2 regions of the Paenibacillus glycanilyticus genome follow, and region 1 is predicted to be linked to the other one. Evidence: predicted binding sites of a transcription regulator. Region 1 holds the regulator's gene; the other holds the start of a gene.
What was found. The regulator CtsR, encoded in region 1, represses protease genes until heat stress. The targets are predictions, from matches to a motif close to ATGGTCAATAAAGGTCAAACA.
Positions count from the first base shown of each region.

Region 2: clpP (ATP-dependent Clp endopeptidase proteolytic subunit ClpP) is a predicted target of CtsR. The motif match lies at 2,519-2,539, and genes of this name have one in related genera.

Region 1 is NZ_CP195155.1:6,153,260-6,159,478, forward strand. Features, by position in the region: gene ACR9FF_RS27835 (antibiotic biosynthesis monooxygenase) at 1-314, opposite strand, end outside; gene clpC (ATP-dependent protease ATP-binding subunit ClpC) at 480-2,933, opposite strand; gene ACR9FF_RS27845 (protein arginine kinase) at 2,937-3,974, opposite strand; gene ACR9FF_RS27850 (UvrB/UvrC motif-containing protein) at 4,039-4,563, opposite strand; gene ACR9FF_RS27855 (CtsR family transcriptional regulator) at 4,603-5,064, opposite strand; rRNA gene rrf (5S ribosomal RNA) at 5,702-5,818, opposite strand; rRNA gene ACR9FF_RS27865 (23S ribosomal RNA) at 5,894-6,219, opposite strand, start outside.
Region 2 is NZ_CP195155.1:187,708-193,926, forward strand. Features, by position in the region: gene ACR9FF_RS00970 (gluconeogenesis factor YvcK family protein) at 1-363, shown strand, start outside; gene whiA (DNA-binding protein WhiA) at 371-1,300, shown strand; gene ACR9FF_RS00980 (HPr family phosphocarrier protein) at 1,456-1,725, shown strand; gene clpP (ATP-dependent Clp endopeptidase proteolytic subunit ClpP) at 1,865-2,446, opposite strand; tRNA gene ACR9FF_RS00990 (tRNA-Arg) at 2,618-2,692, opposite strand; gene ACR9FF_RS00995 (sugar-binding transcriptional regulator) at 2,940-3,986, shown strand; gene gap (type I glyceraldehyde-3-phosphate dehydrogenase) at 4,064-5,068, shown strand; gene ACR9FF_RS01005 (phosphoglycerate kinase) at 5,269-6,219, shown strand, end outside.

The sequences.
Region 1 (6,219 bases):
GTCGTAAGCTGGGAGCCAAGCATAATACGCTCGCCTTCCCCATCCTTTTCTTTACCGCCGTCCGCTTGTTTATTTCCCTTATGGGCATGCGCCTGACGGAAGGAATCGCTGTTCACCCAGCCTTCGAAGGAAGCTTTGGTCTCCCAGGTCGTGCTTACCTTCAGTTCATCGTAGTCGGCCAGTCCTTCGGTCAGCATAACCTCCATGCGAACGAAGCCAGCCGATTGCTCTATGCCCTTTGTCTTCTCGAACCGCTCCGCTACCTCTTCCCCGTGGCCTTTTTTTACTTTTATCGTATTCGTTACAACGATCATCGCAAGTCCCTCCATCTTCCCAAGCTTCTATGTTTAAAACCTTCATCGCTAAAACATCATTGCTTCATGCATATACGATAATGATTCTCATTGTCAAATAGATCGAATAAAACAAAAGCTGCCCGGCGAGGGAGTCCTCGCTCAGGCAGCCTGGTTGATCCTTGCTTATTTTGCAGCCGGCTCTTCCGAGACAGCTTCGGATTTGTTAACGGTCAGCTCGCCGTCCTTCTCGTCTATCGTGAAGGAATCGCCTTTGCGGATCTTGCCAAGCAAGAGCTCCTCCGAGATCCGGTCTTCGATATGCTTCTGAATCGCACGGCGCAGCGGACGCGCACCGTATTGCGGATCGAAGCCTTCCTTCGCAAGGAACGCCTTGGCGGCATCGGTGAGAACGAAGTCCACCTCTTGCTCGCGCAGCCGTTTGCGAAGCTCTTCGGACATCAGCGTAACGATTTGAGCGATATGCTCTTGCTCCAGCGAGTGGAACACGATCGTCTCGTCGATCCGGTTCAGGAACTCCGGACGGAAGCTCTTCTTCAGCTCTGCCATCACTTTATCCCGCATTTGATTGAACTCGCGGCCCGAATCCTGCACGGCTGTAAAGCCAAGCGAAGAATTGCGTTTGATTTGATCCGCGCCTACGTTCGAGGTCATGATGATCAGCGTGTTGCGGAAGTCAACCACTCTGCCTTTGGAATCGGTCAGACGGCCGTCTTCCAGCACTTGCAGCAGGATGTTGAATACTTCCGGATGCGCCTTCTCGATTTCGTCGAGCAGGACAACGGAATATGGCTTGCGGCGTACTTTCTCGGTCAACTGACCGCCTTCTTCGTAGCCGACATATCCCGGAGGCGCTCCGACGAGACGGGACGTGGAGTGTTTCTCCATGTACTCCGACATATCGATGCGGATAACCGCGTTCTCGTCGCCGAACATCGCTTCCGCGAGTGCGCGGGCCAGCTCAGTTTTACCTACCCCGGTAGGACCAAGGAAGATGAACGAGCCGATTGGGCGTTTCGGATCCTTGAGGCCTGCACGCGCTCTGCGGATGGCTCTCGATACCGCTTTAACCGCATCTTCTTGGCCGATTACGCGGTCATGCAGAATGTCTTCCATTTTGAGAAGACGCTCGGTTTCTTCCTCCGCCAGCTTGCTGACCGGAATCCCCGTCCAGCTTGCCACAACCTGCGCGATATCTTCAGGCGTTACTTCGGAATCGGTGCGGCCTTGTTTTTCCTTCCATTGGTTCTTCGTTACGTCGAGCTCTTCGCGAATTTTTTGCTCCGTGTCGCGAAGGGCTGCCGCTTTCTCGAATTCCTGGCTTTGAACCGCCGCGTCTTTCTCCTTGCGGATATCCTCCAGACGGTTCTCCAGCTGTTTGAGATTAGGCGGTACCGTATACGAGTTAAGTCTCACTTTCGAGCTTGCCTCATCGATCAGATCGATCGCTTTGTCCGGCAGGAACCGGTCCGTAATGTAACGATCGGACAGCTTCACGGCTTGCACGATTGCATCATCCGTAATTTTTACGCGGTGGTGAGCCTCATAACGGTCACGCAGGCCGTGAAGAATTTGGATGGCCTCTTCCGGCGACGGCTGGTCGACCGTAATCGGTTGGAAACGGCGCTCCAGCGCGGCATCCTTCTCGATGTATTTGCGGTACTCATCCAGCGTTGTTGCGCCGATGCACTGCAGCTCGCCGCGGGCAAGCGCAGGCTTCAGAATATTGGAGGCGTCAATCGCGCCTTCAGCGCCGCCTGCACCGATCAGCGTATGAAGCTCATCGATGAACAGGATGATGTTGCCGGCTTGGCGGATCTCATCCATGATTTTTTTCAAGCGGTCTTCGAATTCGCCGCGATACTTCGTACCGGCTACAACGGAGCCCATATCCAGCGTCATAACGCGTTTGTCGCGCAATGTCTCCGGAATTTCATTGGCGATGATCTTTTGGGCAAGACCTTCGGCAATGGCGGTTTTACCTACGCCCGGCTCGCCGATCAGAACGGGATTGTTCTTGGTACGGCGGCTGAGCACTTGAATAACGCGCTCGATTTCCTTGCTGCGGCCAATAACCGGATCCAGATTACCCTCGCGGGCATAAGCGGTCAGGTCACGGGCTAAGCCGTCCAGCGTTGGCGTGCTCACATTGGATGGAGAGCCATGGCTGCTGGATACCGCTTCACTGCTGCCCAGAAGCTGCAGGACTTGCTGGCGCGCTTTGTTCAGGCTGATGCCAAGGTTGTTCAGTACCCGGGCTGCTACGCCTTCTCCTTCGCGAATCAGACCAAGCAGGATATGTTCCGTGCCTACGTACGTATGGCCAAGCTTTCTTGCTTCGTCCATCGACAGCTCGATAACTTTTTTCGCGCGAGGCGTATAAGCAATGTTAGTAGGCTGCTCTTGACCGCGACCGATCAAAGCCTCCACTTCGTCCTGAATTTTCTCAAGTCCAAGACCAAGCCCGATTAATGCCTTTGCTGCAATGCCTTCCCCTTCGCGAATAAGGCCGAGCAAAATATGCTCCGTACCAATATTATTGTGACCAAGACGAACCGCTTCCTCCTGCGCCAAGGCAAGAACCTTTTGCGCTCGCTCCGTAAATCGTCCAAACATCATGTTTCATGCACCCCCATGCTCGGTTTGACTCCGCAATTGATTGCGGATTAATTCGGCCCTGCGGTAATCCCGCTGATCGGCGCTCATCTTCTCGTTGAACGTCTGCTGCAGAAACCCGGGCTGAGTCATTACAATTAATTCATTCAAAGATTGGCTCGTGACGTGATCCAGAAGCCCCAGATCGACGCCTAGCCTTACATCGGACAGCCGCTGCGCGGATTCCTTGGAATCCATCACCGCCGCATAAGACAAAATGCCGTAAGAGCGTCTTACCCGGTCCTCAATTCGAAGCCGTGACTCGGACATCAGCCTTTGGCGGGCTGCTCTCTCGTGCTCGATAATCTGCTTGGCTACCCCGTGCAAATTATCGATGATTTCGCCTTCCGTCTGTCCCAGCGTAATCTGATTCGATATCTGGAACAGATTCCCCAGCGCTTCGCTGCCTTCGCCATACATTCCCCGGACAGCGAGGCCGACCTGCGTGACAGCCGATAAAATTCGGTTAATCTGCTGCGTAAGCACAAGCGCCGGCAAATGCATCATAACGGATGCTCGTATTCCCGTTCCCACATTCGTCGGACAAGTGGTTAAATATCCTCTCTTCTCGTCGAACGCGTAATTGGTTTCTTCCTCGAAAATATCATCGATCTGATTCGCCAGCGTCCAAGCCTCCTTGACTTGAAAGCCCGGATACAGGCACTGAATACGAAGATGATCCTCTTCGTTGATCATGATGCTGACCGATTCGTTCTCGCTTAGAATGATCGCCCCTCCGCGTGACTCGTTTGCCAGATTAGGGCTAATCAGATGCTTCTCCACCAATACCCGTCTTTCCAGCTCGCTTAGCTCCGATAAAATAATCGTTTCGAAATGTCCTACCGGATCCAGCTTGCCGGATTGCCCTATTGCAGTAAGCTGATTCATGACCTCAAGCGACTGCTGATTGGTGGCAAGCATCGGGAATGGAAACTGCCTCAAGTTTCGCGCAATGCGTACTCGGCTGCTAATGACGATATCCGAGTCAGGTCCAACTCCCTTCATCCAATCGCTTAACGCTTGCTCAGAGAAACGATGACTAGCCAAGAGTAAACCTCCTTCGTGCGCCTTACAGTTCTACTATTTTACGCTCCAGCTCGCGGATTCGATCACGAATCTGAGCCGCGCTTTCAAATTCTTCTCGTTCGATGCGGCTTTGCAAATCCCGCCGCAATTGCTCAATCTCTCGCTTGTACTGAATTTGGCCGCCGGAACGCTTCGGTATTTTACCGACATGGACCGTATTGCCATGTACACGTTTCAGCAGAGGATCTAACTTCTCGGTAAATTGACGGTAGCAGTTGCTGCAGCCGAACCTGCCGATCTTGCTGAATTGCGTATACGTTAACCCGCAGTTGTCACAGCGGATCATCTGCTGTTGCTTGGCGCTGTTCACGCCGTTAGTACTGCTCGGATCAAAATCGAGAAGGCCCGACAGCAGACTGTGAATAGAGAACCCGTTTGGAGCGCCGGGGATGCCTTCTCCCCGTTCCCTCGCACAGGATTCACAGATGTGAAATTCGGTTTTTTCACCGTTCACGATTTTCGTAAAATGAAGCGTTGCCGGCTTCTTGCCGCATTCTTGGCAAATCAAGCCGAATCCCCTCCCTTCCGGTGTAACCTTCTCAGGCGCTTATTTGGCTAATAAAGATATCAGCATGGAGCGTAATAATCTGGCTCTGATCTCATCGCGAAGCGGCAGCTTGACAGCAATGGTCTCGCGGTCAACCGCGGCCCGAAGCAGGTTCGCTTCCCGTTTCGTAATTAGTCTTGCCTCCTCCATCTGATAAATCAGCCCCTCCGCCACGCTTTGCTCGACGCAATCGCCAATCGTTTGATGGATATGGAATTGAATCGTCTTAAGCGCCGGCAAATCTACCCGCTGAATGCGGATATAACCGCCGCCGCCGCGCTTGCTTTCAACCATGTATCCCTTCTCCAAAGTGAACCGGGTACTAATTACATAGTTGATCTGCGACGGAACGCAGGAAAACTTGTCTGCCAGTTCATTGCGTTGAATTTCAACGGCGCCTTCCGGGCTTTCCTGCAACATCTGCTTCAAGTACTGCTCGATGAGATCGGAAATGTTACGCAAATTTACCAACCTCCTGGCGACATGAGCTGTGGATGCATTTGTGGAAATGCTGCCCCAACTGACTTTGACTTTCTTTGACTTTAACTTTATTATACGCAAAAATCAGGAAAGGTCAATACATGGAATTTCAATTTTCAGATAATTTAACAATCAAACTATCGCCATTATCTAGCATGGTGCGGTTGGATGCGATTTATACACAGTCCTCCGCATTAACGCGCAGCTGCAGCTGTCTTTTAAGCCGTTCATCCACGGACTACTCACATTTGTGCATAAACGGTGCGCTTAAAGTCGAGCAAGCTAAAGGCTCTATATTGTTATTAAACAAATGCAGGGAGTTTATAAACAGGATAAGGAGGGAAGTCGGCAACTATTGGGCAGGCGGCCGTTGTCTATCCACGGGGTTATTCAGTTATCCAGACCGAAATCATGCGTAAATTAGGGGATTTTCACGATTTATACACAACTTCATCAACAAAATACAGATAAGTTGTAATTGAGTGACTATTCACATGTGGATAGCAAAACAAAAAAGCAGCTTGATCCCAATGTGGATCAGCTGTTCAGGTTGTGGATGAACCGTTGATAACTATGCAGAAACAAAAAGCCTGCCGCGTAATGCGACAGGCTCTTCATTGCTTGGCGACGTCCTACTCTCCCAGGACCCTGCGGTCCAAGTACCATCGGCGCTGGAGGGCTTAACGGTCGTGTTCGGTATGGGAACGCGTGGTTCCCCTCCGCCATCGCCACCAAACGTAAGCTTTTGGCTTATTCAAGGGTTTGCACCTTGAAAACTGGATGCGAAAGTTTGAATTATCTTAAGCTGTAGTAGGATAAGCCCTCGACCGATTAGTATTCGTCAGCTCCACACATTGCTGTGCTTCCACCCCGAACCTATCAACCTCGTCGTCTTCAAGGGGTCTTACTAATTGGGAAATCTCATCTTGAGGGGGGCTTCACGCTTAGATGCTTTCAGCGCTTATCCCGTCCGTACTTGGCTACCCAGCGGTGCTCCTGGCGGAACAACTGGTACACCAGCGGTACGTCCATCCCGGTCCTCTCGTACTAAGGACAGCTCCTCTCAAATTTCCTGCGCCCGCGACAGATAGGGACCGAACTGTCTCACGACGTTCTGAACCCAGCTCGCGTACCGCT
Region 2 (6,219 bases), 790 kb from region 1:
GCGAAGGCCATTGTGGAATCAACGGCTGTAAAGCTGTTTGTCTGCAACGTGATGACGCAGCCGGGCGAGACGGATGGATACTCGGTCAGCGATCATCTCAAGGCCGTGCAGGACCATATCGGGCATAAGCTTTTCGATTACGTGCTGGTCAACGATGGGGAGATTTCTCCGGAGGTGGCGGAAAAGTATGCGGAAATGGGCTCTACCCAGGTAGAGCTGGATATAGACGAAATAAACCGGTTGGGATACGAGATTATATCCGATCGTCTCGTGCTGTACCGGACGTTTTTGCGTCATGACGCAGAGCGGCTAAGTCATCATATTTATAAATTAGTGGAAAACTGGATGTTAAGAAAGAGGTGAACAAGCGATGTCATTTGCGGCCCAAACGAAGAAAGAGCTGACGATGGTTGAGGCGGATACCTGCTGTGAACGTGCCGAATTGTCCGCACTCATTCGAATGAATGGCTCGGTCAGCGTCTCCAGCCGCAAAGTCGTCCTCGACATCTCAACTGAAAACGCAGCAATTGCCCGCCGGATCTATTCCTTGGTGAAAAAGCATTTTGAAGTGCATACGGAGCTGCTCGTCCGTAAGAAAATGCGTCTCAAAAAAAATAATGTATATATCGTCAGAATTCCGACGAAGGTACAGGAAATACTAAGTGAGCTGCGAATTGTATCCGAAGGCTTTGTGTTTAACTTGGGTATTGATAAAGAAATCATCAAAAAGCCGTGCTGCAAACGATCTTATCTGCGCGGAGCGTTCCTGGCCGGCGGCTCGGTCAACAACCCGGAGGGCTCTTCCTACCATCTTGAAATTTCGTCGATGTACGAAGAGCACTGCGAGGCGCTGGTTGAGCTGGCCAACAAGTTTGGACTAAACGCAAGATGTATCGAGCGGAAGAAAGGCTTTGTGTTCTACATCAAAGAGGGCGAGAAAATTATCGAGCTGCTGAACATTATTGGCGCCCATCAGGCATTGTTCAAATTCGAGGACGTCCGCATTATGCGCGACATGCGGAACTCGGTTAACCGGATCGTGAATTGCGAAACGGCTAACCTGAACAAAACGATTGGCGCGGCTGTCAGACAAATCGATAATATCAAGCTGCTGCAAAAGGAAATCGGATTAAACAATCTTCCCGATAAGCTTAGAGAGGTTGCCGAAATCAGGCTACAGCATCCGGATATGAACCTGAAGGAAGTTGGGGAAATGCTGAAGGGGACCGTAAGCAAGTCCGGCGTTAACCACCGGTTGCGGAAAATTGATGAACTTGCGGAAAAAATCCGAAACGGCTAAACTTTTAACCTAGTGCATCAGATGGTATAATGATATAATATGAACAAAAAGTCTTATGCAAGGTGTATCATTGCATTTTAAAGGTATTAGTCATGTCAGGCTGAGCACTGAAGCGAAATTGCCAGACTTATTATAGTATAGGGGGTATGGTTACCATGACAAGGCTACCGGTTGTCGTTCGTCTTAAAACAGGTTTGCACGCTAGACCTGCCGCATTATTCGTTCAAGAAGCGAACAAATTTTCCTCCGAAGTATTTGTTGAGAAAGACGACAAGAAAGTAAACGCAAAATCCATTATGGGTATCATGAGCCTTGCGATCAGCTCGGGCACAGAGATTCATATCAGCGCAGAGGGTTCGGATGCAGAACAGGCTGTAAACGCTTTAGTCGCGCTCGTCAGCAAAGAAGAGCTGGAGAACCAATAAGAACCGACAAAGAGGGGTGTCCCGAGTCATCATTTTGAATGACAATGGGATAGTCCTTTTTTCTTTGATTTTTAAGAAAATGACAAAAAAAGCGGCTGCTCATGGAAATCCATGTTCAGCCGCTTTTTGTATTTATGCGTTAGATACGCTCGATGACTTTATCGACCAGACCGTATTGACGAGCTTCTTCCGCGCTCATGAAGTAATCGCGGTCGGTATCCTTCTCGATGCGATCGAGAGGTTGTCCGGAACGCTCAGCCAGGATGCCGTTCAGCTTATCGCGCATTTTGATAATGCGGCGGGCGCGGATTTCGATATCGCTTGCTTGACCTTCAGCGCCGCCAAGCGGTTGATGAATCATCACTTCGCTGTTCGGGAGCGCATAACGCTTGCCAATGGCACCGGCCGTGAGCAGGAAAGCGCCCATCGATGCCGCCATGCCGACGCAAATTGTCGAAACATCGGGTTTAATGTATTGCATCGTATCATAGATAGCCATGCCTGCCGTAATGGATCCGCCAGGGCTGTTAATGTAGAGAGAAATATCTTTCTCAGGATCTTCTGCTGCAAGGAACAGCATCTGAGCAATAATGGAGTTGGCTACCACATCGTTGACGCCCGACCCGAGGAAGATGATGCGATCCTTCAGAAGGCGGGAGTAAATGTCGTAAGCGCGTTCTCCGCGATTGCTCTGTTCAATAACCATAGGAACGAAATTCATATCCAACCAAGTCCCCTCCTCAAAATAGCAAAGATGGTATTACTGATTCCCATTCTAGCGGATGATCAAACAAAAGTCAAAGATAGTCAAACTCAATTTTTGAGAAAAACAAAAAAACCGTCCTCATCGAGGACGGTTCCTGTTTATGTATAGCGTTAAGGTAAAGTTGAATGGCGCGCCCGCTAGGAATCGAACCTAGATCTCAGGCTCCGGAGGCCTACGTCATATCCATTGGACCACGGGCGCATATTTGCATAAGAAAGCAACAGCAAAACTTAGTATACGCGATTGTATTGTAGAAAGCAAGACAGATGAGAAAAATAAATTTGAGCAAATCGTGAATACAAACGCTTTCATCGGCGATTGCTTACTTGCCATGTGAATTGTTTTTAGCTAAAATAGAGGTGGGACTTAAAGTGAGTATGCGGGACGTTTAACGTCCATCCCCTGAAAGCCCATTACGCCTATTGACGGGTGGAGTGAAAAGTAGAGGATGCGTCACATTATTGAGCTGCAGCAGCAGCTTCTCCCAGATTTGCTTGACGTGATGAAGAAGCGATACTCGATATTGCGCCAAGTGATGTTGTCCGATCTGATCGGCCGGAGGACGCTCGCCAATTCCTTAGGGATGACGGAACGGGTGCTGAGGGCGGAAACAGATTTCCTGAAATCGCAGGGACTGCTGGAGATTCATACGGCGGGAATGCGGATCAGTGAAGCGGGCAAGCAATTGCTTGAGCAATTGGAGCCCTTCTACAAGACGTTATTCGGCTTGTCCGATCTGGAAGAGAAGATCAGGAGTCACTTCGGATTATCGCAGGTCATTGTTGTAGCAGGCGATTCCGAGGAGTCGGAGCAGTCGAAGCGGGAGCTTGGAAGAGCGGCCTGCCAGGTGCTTCGCAAAGTGATGGAGCCAAACGATGTCGTGGCCGTAACCGGCGGAACGACGATCGCTCAGGTAGCTAACCAATTAACTTCTACGACACCACTCAAGAACAACTGGTTTGTACCGGCGAGAGGCGGACTTGGCGAAAGTCTCGATTATCAAGCCAATACCATTGCATCCACAATGGCAAAGCGTACTGGCGCCAATTACCGGATGCTCCATGTGCCGGATCATCTTGGTGACGAAGCCTACGCATCCATGATGCAGGAACCGAATATCCGCGATATAGTCGAGGTTGTCCGGAGTGCCCGAATCGTCGTACACGGGATCGGGGACGCTATGGTGATGGCCCGGCGCAGAAAGCTGAATCCTGAACTGGTGAAGGCGATGGCCGCGGATGGCGCATTGGCTGAAGCTTTCGGTTTTTATTTCGACCGTAACGGCGAGGTTGTTCACAAAATGCAGACGGTAGGATTACGACTCGAGGATATTGTGAAGACTGAAGTTGTTATAGGAGTGGCTGGCGGCCATAGCAAAGGCGAAGCCATAGCAGCCATTATGAAATTTGGGCACAATGATGTACTTGTTACCGATGAAGCGGCGGCTCTCGAGATGTCCGCGATCATCGATGAACAGCAGCAATCGTTATCTTAACGATTTGCGGCAGGCTCTGCTGCAGAACGTTTTGAAATATATACCATAGTCATTTAAAAGCTTAGGAGGAATTTAAAATGGTTAAAATTGGTATTAACGGATTTGGTCGTATCGGTCGTAACGTGTTCCGCGCATCGCTGAACAACCCTAATGTTGAGGTAGTAGCGGTAAATGACCTGACTGACACTAAAACACTTGCACACCTGCTGAAATATGACACAACTCATGGCACTCTTGATGCTACGGTTGAAGCAAAAGAAGGCGCAATTCTCGTTAACGGCAAAGAAATCAAAGTATTTGCTGAACGTAACCCTGAGAACCTGGCATGGGGCTCCGTAGGCGCTGAAATCGTTGTTGAGTCCACTGGTATCTTCACAGCGAAAGAAAAAGCCGAGCTTCACCTTAAAGGCGGCGCTAAAAAAGTTATCATCTCCGCTCCAGCAACTAACGAAGACATCACAATCGTTATGGGCGTTAACGAAGACAAGTACGATGCTGCATCGCACACTGTAATCTCCAACGCTTCTTGCACAACGAACTGTCTTGCACCATTCGCAAAAGTATTGAACGACAAATTCGGTATCGTTAAAGGTATGATGACTACTATTCACTCGTACACAAACGACCAAGCCGTACTGGACGTTCCTCACAAAGACCTGCGTCGTGCTCGCGCAGCTGCTGAGAACATCATTCCTTCGTCGACAGGCGCTGCAAAAGCAGTATCCCTGGTTCTGCCTGAACTGAAAGGCAAACTGAACGGCATGGCTATGCGCGTTCCTACGCCTAACGTTTCCGTAACTGACCTGGTTGCTGAACTGAAAGTTAACGTTACGGTTGAAGAAGTTAACGCAGCTCTGAAAGAAGCTTCCGAAGGCGCTCTTAAAGGCATTCTGAACTACAACGAACTGCCACTGGTATCCAGCGACTACAACAGCGACCCAGCTTCCTCCACAATCGACGCTCTGTCGACTATGGTAGTAGAAGGCAACATGGTTAAAGTTATCTCCTGGTACGACAACGAGTGGGGCTACTCGAACCGTGTAGTTGACCTCGCTGCATTCGTGGCAAGCAAAGGTCTGTAAGATACACACGCTATTCCACAATTGCATGGAACGCTTTCGTCCCGGAGCTTGACGCTCCGGGATACGCTTAGTCTGCGGCTCCACTTAAGTGGATATTAGGCGAAGGCGTTCCTTCTTGCGAGAAGGAACGCCTTTTTTGCTGCTGTTATAGGCTTTATCTCATATATGCTTTCAACTTCATAATCAGGGAGGCAACACCATTGAATAAGAAAAGTGTTCGTGACGTAGAAGTAGCAGGCAAACGCGTATTTGTACGCGTCGATTTCAACGTACCACTCGAAGATGGCAAAATTACTGACGACAAGCGTATCCGCGAAACGCTTCCTACGATCAACTATCTGATCGAAAAAGGCGCTAAAGTAATCCTCGCGAGCCACCTTGGCCGTCCAAACGGTGAAGTGGTTGAAGAACTGCGTCACACAGCTTCTGCCGTACGTCTGTCCGAGCTTCTTGGCAAACCGGTTGTAAAAGCTAACGACTCCGTTGGTGAAGAAGTGAAAGCACAAGTTAACGCGCTGAACAATGGCGACGTACTCCTGCTTGAGAACGTTCGTTTCCATGCGGGCGAAGAAAAGAACGATCCGGAACTGGCTAAGCAATTCGCCGAGCTGGCTGATCTGTTCGTAAACGATGCGTTTGGCGCCGCTCACCGTGCCCACGCTTCGACAGAAGGCATTGCGCACTACCTGCCTGCAGTATCGGGTCTCTTGATGGAACGCGAGCTTGATGTTCTCGGCAAAGCGCTGAACAACCCTGAGCGTCCTTTCACAGCAATCGTTGGCGGTTCGAAAGTAAAAGACAAAATCGACGTTATCAACAAAATGATCGAGATCGCTGATAACATCATCATCGGCGGCGGCTTGTCTTACACCTTCTTCAAAGCGCAAGGCCATGAAATCGGCCAATCGCTCGTTGACAACTCCAAGCTGGATCTGGCTCTTGAGTTCATCGAGAAAGCAAAATCGCTGGGTAAAAACTTCCTGATCCCTGTTGATATCGTTATTACTGACGAGTTCAGCAAAGACGCAAACACGAAGATCGTTGACGTTGACGGCATCCCTGCTGACTGGGAAGGCATCGACATCGGTCCTAAAACTCGCGAGATTTACGCTGACGTTATCAAAAACTCCAAGCTGGTTGTTTGGAACGGG